Regions from separate parts of the Paenibacillus sp. FSL R7-277 genome, predicted to be linked through region 1. Evidence: predicted binding sites of a transcription regulator. Region 1 holds the regulator's gene; the other holds the start of a gene.
What was found. The regulator CtsR, encoded in region 1, represses protease genes until heat stress. The targets are predictions, from matches to a motif close to ATGGTCAATAAAGGTCAAACA.

Region 1 (3,926 bases):
CGATGGTACTTGGACCGAAGGGTCCTGGGAGAGTAGGACGTTGCCAAGCACATGAGCCATTGTTGAGCAATCGACAGTGGTTTTTTTGCGTGCGGGCAGGGCTGTGGAAAAGCTGTGGATAGATTTCAGTAAGTACAGAAAAGTTGCGCACATGTGGATACCTTTACAGGAACAGAATGATCCCCGGATCATGGAGGAATCACGCACAATATTGTGGATGAGTCAAGCGAAAACATAAGTAATACACCGATTTTGTGGATAAAAAGTGAATATTGTGGATAGATAAAATGTAATCGGGGATAACTCTTTTGAGCCGGAAAGAAACTCTTTCCGGTTTTTTGCTTTGCTGTGCAAAAGCTGTGGATAACTATTCTTTTTGCAACTGGTGGCCAGCCTTTATTAGCATCCGTCGGCTTGGCTTGTTATACTCTCTATTAAGCAAATATCTGGAGCTAATTTATGGAATGTAACGGAGGGAACAGCATGGAAATCAGGCAATTACGTGCCGGAGAATTTGAGGACAGCCTAAGCTTGTCCGAATATGCTTTTAAGTATAAGGTTTCTGCAGAAGACAGAGTACGCGCCAAGGAGAGCTTCAAACCGGAACAAACCTGGGCGATTTTTGAAGGGGACAGTATCGGTGCGAAGCTGACGCTTCTTCCGTTACAGGTATATATACAAGGCAGGCCCATTTCTATGGGGGGCATCGCCGGTGTAGCCACTTGGCCGGAGAACCGCCGGCAGGGTTATGTAGCCCATCTGCTGACCCATGCGCTCGAGACGATGAATGAAGCCGGTCAGACATTGTCCTTTTTGCATCCGTTCCTGATTCCCTTTTACCGTAAATTCGGCTGGGAGATCTACTGTGAATATAAGAAGTATACTCTTCCGGTAGGGAAGTTCCCGCACAAGACGGAGATTAAGGGCAGCGTGAAGCGCGATATCCCGGATCTTGCAGTATTCCAGCAGTTGTACGACCAATTCGCTATGAGGTATAACGGGACTCTCCAGCGCACTGAGACCTGGTGGAAGGAAAGTGTGCTTGATGACGATACGCATTCCTGTGTGTTTTATTCAGAGCAGGGTGAACCGGAGGGCTATGTGCTGTATAAAATAGTGCAGCAGGAGCTGGTCATAGATGAGTTTATCTATGGGAACGAGCTTGCCCGCCAGGGCTTGTGGACCTTCCTGGCCAATCATGACTCCATGATTACGGCTGCACAGCTGAAGCTGGTGCCTGCTGACGATATTCTTCCCTTCCTCCTTCCCGATCCGCGGATTGCGCAGGAGAATTATCCATACTTCATGGCGCGTATCGTCAATGCTAAGGCTTTTGTGGAGAACATGACCTTCAATGTGCCGGAGGGTGACCGGGAGCGGATGCTTTATATTGAAGATAAGCATGCGTCATGGAACAACGGGTTATGGCGGTGGACTGTGTCGGAGCAAGGGGAAGCGGCGTTCACCCGGATTCAGGGCGAGCGGTCAGAGGCTGACCTGGAATGCAGTATCGGTACGCTTACTGTGTTGCTGATGGGATACAAGCGTCCGCTTCACGCGGCAAAGTACGGACAATTATCCGGGACTGCTGAGGCGACAGCTTGGCTTGAAGCGCTGATTCCGCAGGCCGAGACGGCATTATTCGATTTTTTCTGACAGAGAACGGCTCTTCCTCTTCCCCTGGGAGGGAGGAGCTGTCCTATACATAACGCCTCCATTCAGTGAACTAAGCAGGCAACCGGAATACAATACAGCCAAAACGTAAAAAATAAGAGTAACCCCTTGGCATTCAGCGAGAATATGTTATAATATGAAAAAGTCAAAGAAAGTCAAAGTCAACGCAGGCCGGATATCATCGTTCTCAGGAATGTAACATTTAGAGAAAAAGCGCAGGGCAGAGGCTATTGCAGCCGATTCTTATTACATTGCCCGGGTTAAGTTCTTAAGAGCATGTCTCTGACGGCAGGCGTTGGCGCAGCACAGATTTAACCAATGCTTATACACTGGAGGATGAGTGATGCGTAATATCTCCGATATTATTGAACAATATCTGAAGAATATTTTGCATGAAAGTCCCGAAGGTACGGTGGAAATTCAGCGCAATGATCTGGCGGACCAGTTCTCCTGTGTCCCGTCACAGATCAATTATGTCATCAGCACACGGTTCACATTGGAAAAGGGATATGTGGTGGAGAGTAAACGCGGCGGCGGCGGATATATCCGGATTCAGCGCTATGAGCTGCCTCAGAATGTGGCCTTATACGCACATCTGAACTCCACGATAGGGAATGATATTGATCAGAATTCTGCCGAAGGGCTGATTTATCAGCTGGAGGAGGCCCGTTTCCTCTCCAAACGTGAAGCGTGTCTGATGCGTTCTGCGGTTTCCCGGGAATGCCTGACGGTTAATCTGCCGTACCGGGATGAGATTCGTGCCAAGCTTATGAAGGCTATGCTAATCTCTTTATTGGGCAAATAATTTGTCAAATGGTAAGGAGGGACACCGCTCATGCTATGCCAGGAATGCGGCGTCAAACCGGCTACACTCCACTTCACGAAGATTGTGAACGGGGAGAAGACGGAATTTCATATCTGCGAAAGCTGTGCGCGGGAGAAGGGTGAACTGATTCCCGGAACTGCGGGAGGCTTCTCTATCCACAGCTTGCTTTCCGGTCTCCTGGATCTGGAAGGCTCGGGCAAGGGAAAGTCAGCAGCCGCACAAAGTGTGCAGGGGCTGCATTGTGAAAACTGCGGCATGACCTATTCACAGTTCAGCAAGCTGGGACGGTTCGGCTGCAGCTCCTGTTATAAGTATTTCGACAGTACACTTGACCCGCTCTTCAGGCGGGTGCATGGCAGTACAGCGCATGTCGGCAAGCTGCCCAAGCGGGCGGGCGCACAGATTATGTGCAAGCGCCAGATTGATGAGCTGAAGCAGGAATTGCAGCAGAGTATTGTGCAGGAGGAGTTCGAGACCGCAGCTGAGCTGAGGGACAGAATCCGCAAGCTTGAAAAAGAAATGCCACAAGAGTAAAGTCTTTGATATATAGGAGGGATCCGGGCATGTCAAGTCTCCGGTTTACCGAACAAGCACTGAGTGACTGGATGCGCTGCGGCGGCAGCCATTCCGAGATTGTCATCAGCAGCCGTATGCGGATCGCCCGTAATTTGGAGCATCTTCCGTTCCCGCTGCTCGCTTCAAGAGAGCAGTCGGAGGAGGTGCTGGAGCAGCTTGCCCCCGTATTTCAGGGTGAAGCTTCGGCCGACTTCGGCAGCTTCGAGCTGCTGAGACTGGATGAGCTGGGTGAGCTGGACAAAAAGGTACTGGTGGAAAAGCACCTCATCAGTCCTAACCTGGCGGATGATTCCAAAGGCGGGGCAGTCATTCTTAATGAGGACGAGTCGGTCAGCATTATGATCAATGAGGAGGATCATCTCCGCATTCAATGCCTGTTCCCGGGGCTGCAGGTCAGAGAAGCCTGGGTAAGGGCAACCGCCATCGATGATATTTTCGAGGCTGCTGTCAATTACGCCTTCGATGACCGCAGAGGCTACTTAACAAGCTGTCCCACCAATGTGGGAACAGGGCTGAGAGCCTCGGTTATGGTGCATCTGCCGGCCTTGGTGATGACGCATCAGATCAACCGCATTTTGTCCGCAGTTAATCAGGTGGGGCTTACCGTTAGAGGAATTTATGGTGAAGGCAGCGAAGCAGTAGGGAATATCTTTCAGATCTCCAACCAGATTACGCTCGGACAGACCGAAAATGAGATTATTGAGAATCTTCACAGCGTAGTCACCCAGATTATAGAGCATGAACGCAACGCCCGCGAACGCCTGCTGGTCGATTCCGCTCTGCGGATTACGGACCGTATCAAGCGCTCCTACGGAATTCTGGCCTATGCTGCTGTGATGGAACTGAAAGA
Region 2 (3,926 bases), on a different contig from region 1:
GATCTGCGGATAATTTGTACAATCTCTCCAATATTGGAGTCCTGCGCAAGCGACTCATATGCGTCTCCGCTAAGCAGATCGGGCACATGCAGCAGACGGTAATTGGCGCCAATCCGTTTGGCCATGGTTGAAGCAATGGTGTTGGCCTGTATCTCCATGCTCTCTCCCAGTCCTCCACGCGCCGGAACAACCCAGGCGTTCTTATAGGAAAGGGATAGCGGCGGGGTCAGCTGATCGGCCATCTCGGCCAGTGTTGATCCGCCTGTGACGGCAATCGTATCGTCACTGCGCAGTACGCTGAGCAGTGCCTTGGAGCCTGCGCGCCCCAGCTCACGCTTGGTGAACGGCGATGTCTCACAATCGCCAGGTACCACAATGACTTTGGTGAGACCGTACGTTGTACGAATTTTCTCTTCCAGATCATCCAGGCCGAATAGGCTCTTGGCGACCGGCTCCAGCAGGTCAAGCAGTCTGCGACCGGCATCGCTAATGCGCATACCGACGCTCTCGATCTCAATGAGCCCCTGCGATTTCAGAAGATCCGTCTCGGCGCGCAGCACCCGCTCGGTCATATCAAGCGATGCGGCTAACGTCCTGCGCCCAATAATATCGGACAGCATGATCTGATGTAGAATCGTATACCGTCTCTTAAGGGTTTCCATGAGATCAGGCAGAAGCTGCTTTTGGATTTCCAATAGATTACGCATGCTTTCACTCCTGCAACTTCGTCTTTCTCTTATCCCTTGTTCGTGGTCTCAAAATGTCCCGGGTTAACTTTTTAAGTCCCACCCATATTCTACCCAAAACTGACGCCAAGTGCAAGTGTTCCGAGACTATAATTCTCAGCCCGCTTTCATCTTATACATGGGCTTGTCCGGAAGGCCGCTGGCAGGAGGTGCATCTCCGGCTCTATTAATGGAGGCAGAGAAAACTATTTTTGCGCAGGATGCCTAATACGCATTGCTTTTATCCGAGAAGTATATTATAATAATTTCTGTTGCGCCCGTGGTCCAATGGATATGACGTAGGCCTCCGAAGCCTGAGATCCAAGTTCGATTCTTGGCGGGCGCGCCATTTTTTTCAAGCTTGTACATAATTTAGTTCCGATTATATTATATTTAACCAATGAGCCGCTTGAGGGCTCTTTTTTTTGAAAGTAAGTTTGACTTTCTTTGACTTTTTGTTTGAATTTGTTTATCATGTGGTTAATACGGTAACAGTAAAAAATGAACACATTCGAAGCACCAATTTCAAGGAGGTTTTCCACGTGAGTTATATTCCTATGGTAGTAGAACAGAGCAACCGCGGTGAGCGCGCTTATGACATCTATTCCCGCCTGCTGAAGGACCGCATCATTTTCCTTGGAACGGAGGTTAATGACGTGGTTGCCAATTCCATCATCGCACAAATGCTCTTCCTGGCTGCCGAGGACCCGGATAAGGATATTCACCTGTATGTGAACAGCCCAGGCGGTTCCATCACAGCGGGTATGGCCATCTTCGATACAATGCAATACATTAAGCCGGATGTATCCACCATCTGTGTAGGTATGGCCGCTTCCATGGGAGCGTTCCTGCTGAATGCCGGCGCCAAGGGCAAGCGCTTCGCCCTGCCGAACAGCGAGATCATGATTCACCAGCCGCTAGGCGGTGCGCAGGGGCAGGCTTCGGATATCGAGATCCGCGCCCGCCGCATCATCAAGCTGCGTGAGAAGCTGAACCGCATCTTGTCCGAGCGTACAGGCCAGCCGCTGGAGAAGATCGAGAAGGATACTGACCGCGACTACTTCATGAGCGCTGCAGACGCTGCTGAATACGGTATCGTGGACAAGGTAATTGAGAAGACTCTGCCAACAGGCGTATAAGTACATGCTCCAATGAATACACAAAGAGGCTGTAACAGACCGGTCCGGTCCCGTTACAGCCTCTTTCTTATGCCCAGCCATTGCTGCCTACCTTAAGCTCCCGTACCCAAGGGCATCCAGCTTGCCTGCAATTACGCGGTAGCCTCTGCCGTTCGGGTGAATATGGTCCAGGAACAGCAGCCCCCGCTCGTTACCGGCAAATTCATGGTATACCGAAGCAAACCCTACGTTATTGCTGCTGTAGCCTGCTGCATAGCGGTTGAACTCCCGCACCCACTCTGTTGCTTCATTCACCTGTGGGTAGGGATTATACAGGCCTACCATCCGGATGATATAGGGGCTGCGGGAACCTGCTTTGAGCTGTGTCAGGCTACCCATGATGTCGCTGTAGTTACGCTTGCAGTCCCTAAGCGCCTGCTGCAGTAAGCCCTGGAATTCACCGGGCCGGGGCCCGGCTGCCCGGGCTGCCTTAATCAAGTCGTTGCCGCCAATGGACAGCGTAATGATCTGCGCATCCTTCACCGCCGCCCGGTAGACATTCGAGCTCCTCAGCCGTTGCTTCAGCCCCCCGGTGGTCAGACCGTTGACGCCAAGATTCGCCGGCACCACTGGTGTACCCAGCCTCCCTTCCGCCATCCGGCGGTAGACGGGGACGAAGCCGTTCCCGGGCAGCGCCCCGAAGCCGGTTGTAAGTGAATCCCCGATCGCTGTATAAGCATAGACCATAACCTTCCCCTCCCCGTTATAAGCTGCTTGCCTTCTATAGCTTATGACTATCCGGGTGAAGTGGTAACGGCAGGGCAGGCTGATTAGGCCGTGGATGAAGGGTTGTGCAAGAATGCCCCTGCATCTCCCGGAGGAGATGCAAGGGCATCTGGATAATTATTTTATTATTTCAGCGCCGCGAACGGACTGCTTCCATCCGGCAGGAGTTCCTTGAAGCTGAAGTTGAATTCCGGGAAGCCCTCGGCATATGCCGTGTATTCGTATAACTGGAAGAAGAGCACCGCTTTGCCATCTTTCAGATAGAAGTACTTCTCGGTATTCAGTCCATTGAACCCGCCCAGATATCCTCCGTTAGCTTTGATCTCGGTGGCCAGCTTGGCATTGAGCTGTTTCTTGTAATTAGGGTTGGCACCGAACAGATCGCCCAGCAACAGACGTTTCCCGTCTTTGAGCGAGAAGGTGAACGCATTGCGGTAAGTCATCCCATGGGCACCGCCGGTATACCCGTATTGATTGGTGATTAGGCTGAGCACGCCATCCTGGTTATACGTGATCACATAACCGCCTTCGAATTCATACGGCCGGTCATCCTTCGACCGCTTGGAGATTTGATCTTCAGCATCCTTCGCATAGTTCAGAACGGTCTGCTTAATCGTATCATTGATTGCCTTCTCTGCTTCTGCACTTGCCAGGCCGCTGACCTGCGGATAATCCAGCCGGATAGGCGCATCCTTATGATCCTTCACATAGCTCACTGTTTTGATGGTTACCGCATTCTGTACTTTCTTCATAACATTCAGCCGTCCTGCTGCTGCGCTCCCGTCTACTTTGTAGCCCAAGTAATCGCTAAGCAGCTCAGACGAAACATACAGCCGGTTATTCAGTTGCTTGCCTTCACCGACATAATAATTGTTCACCATAACAGAAATGCCATAATCATTGATCGTCAGCCTTGTCTGAGCAGTTCCTGTCCCGATGGTGTACGTCTTCCCCGCTTTATCATAAGAGAGCGGCATCCCCAGCGCATCGCGCAGGAAGGTTACCGGCACCCATACCTTTCCTTCCTGGAGCAGGCCCGTCTGGGCTGTACTTTTCCCGTTAACCTTCAGCACTATAGATGAGGATTTGGCTTTGACCTGAGCGGCTGCCGGAGCGGCCTCAGTGATGCCTGCATGGATTATTCCTGTTCCTCCCAGCAGGATTCCTGCGGCGAGCATTCCTGCACCCCATTTGCTGATGTATTTCTTAGAGTTCGAATTCATTGTTATTTCCCCTTCCACCTGGTGGTATGATTAGTCATGATGTGTGTTCTTCCGTATCACTGTTCCTATTATAG

Region 2: the regulator CtsR is predicted to act here: its motif matches at 1,160-1,180, upstream of clpP (ATP-dependent Clp endopeptidase proteolytic subunit ClpP).

Annotation. Positions count from the first base shown of each region.
Region 1 covers NZ_ASPX01000004.1:80,498-84,423, reverse strand. The annotation lists rRNA gene rrf (5S ribosomal RNA) at 1-49, shown strand, start outside; gene C173_RS02095 (GNAT family N-acetyltransferase) at 484-1,656, shown strand; gene C173_RS02090 (CtsR family transcriptional regulator) at 2,018-2,479, shown strand; gene C173_RS02085 (UvrB/UvrC motif-containing protein) at 2,510-3,034, shown strand; gene C173_RS02080 (protein arginine kinase) at 3,064-3,926, shown strand, end outside.
Region 2 covers NZ_ASPX01000045.1:31,033-34,958, reverse strand. The annotation lists gene C173_RS15710 (sugar-binding transcriptional regulator) at 1-707, opposite strand, end outside; tRNA gene C173_RS15705 (tRNA-Arg) at 1,000-1,074, shown strand; gene clpP (ATP-dependent Clp endopeptidase proteolytic subunit ClpP) at 1,268-1,864, shown strand; gene C173_RS15695 (GDSL-type esterase/lipase family protein) at 1,952-2,590, opposite strand; gene C173_RS15690 (PdaC/SigV domain-containing protein) at 2,755-3,852, opposite strand.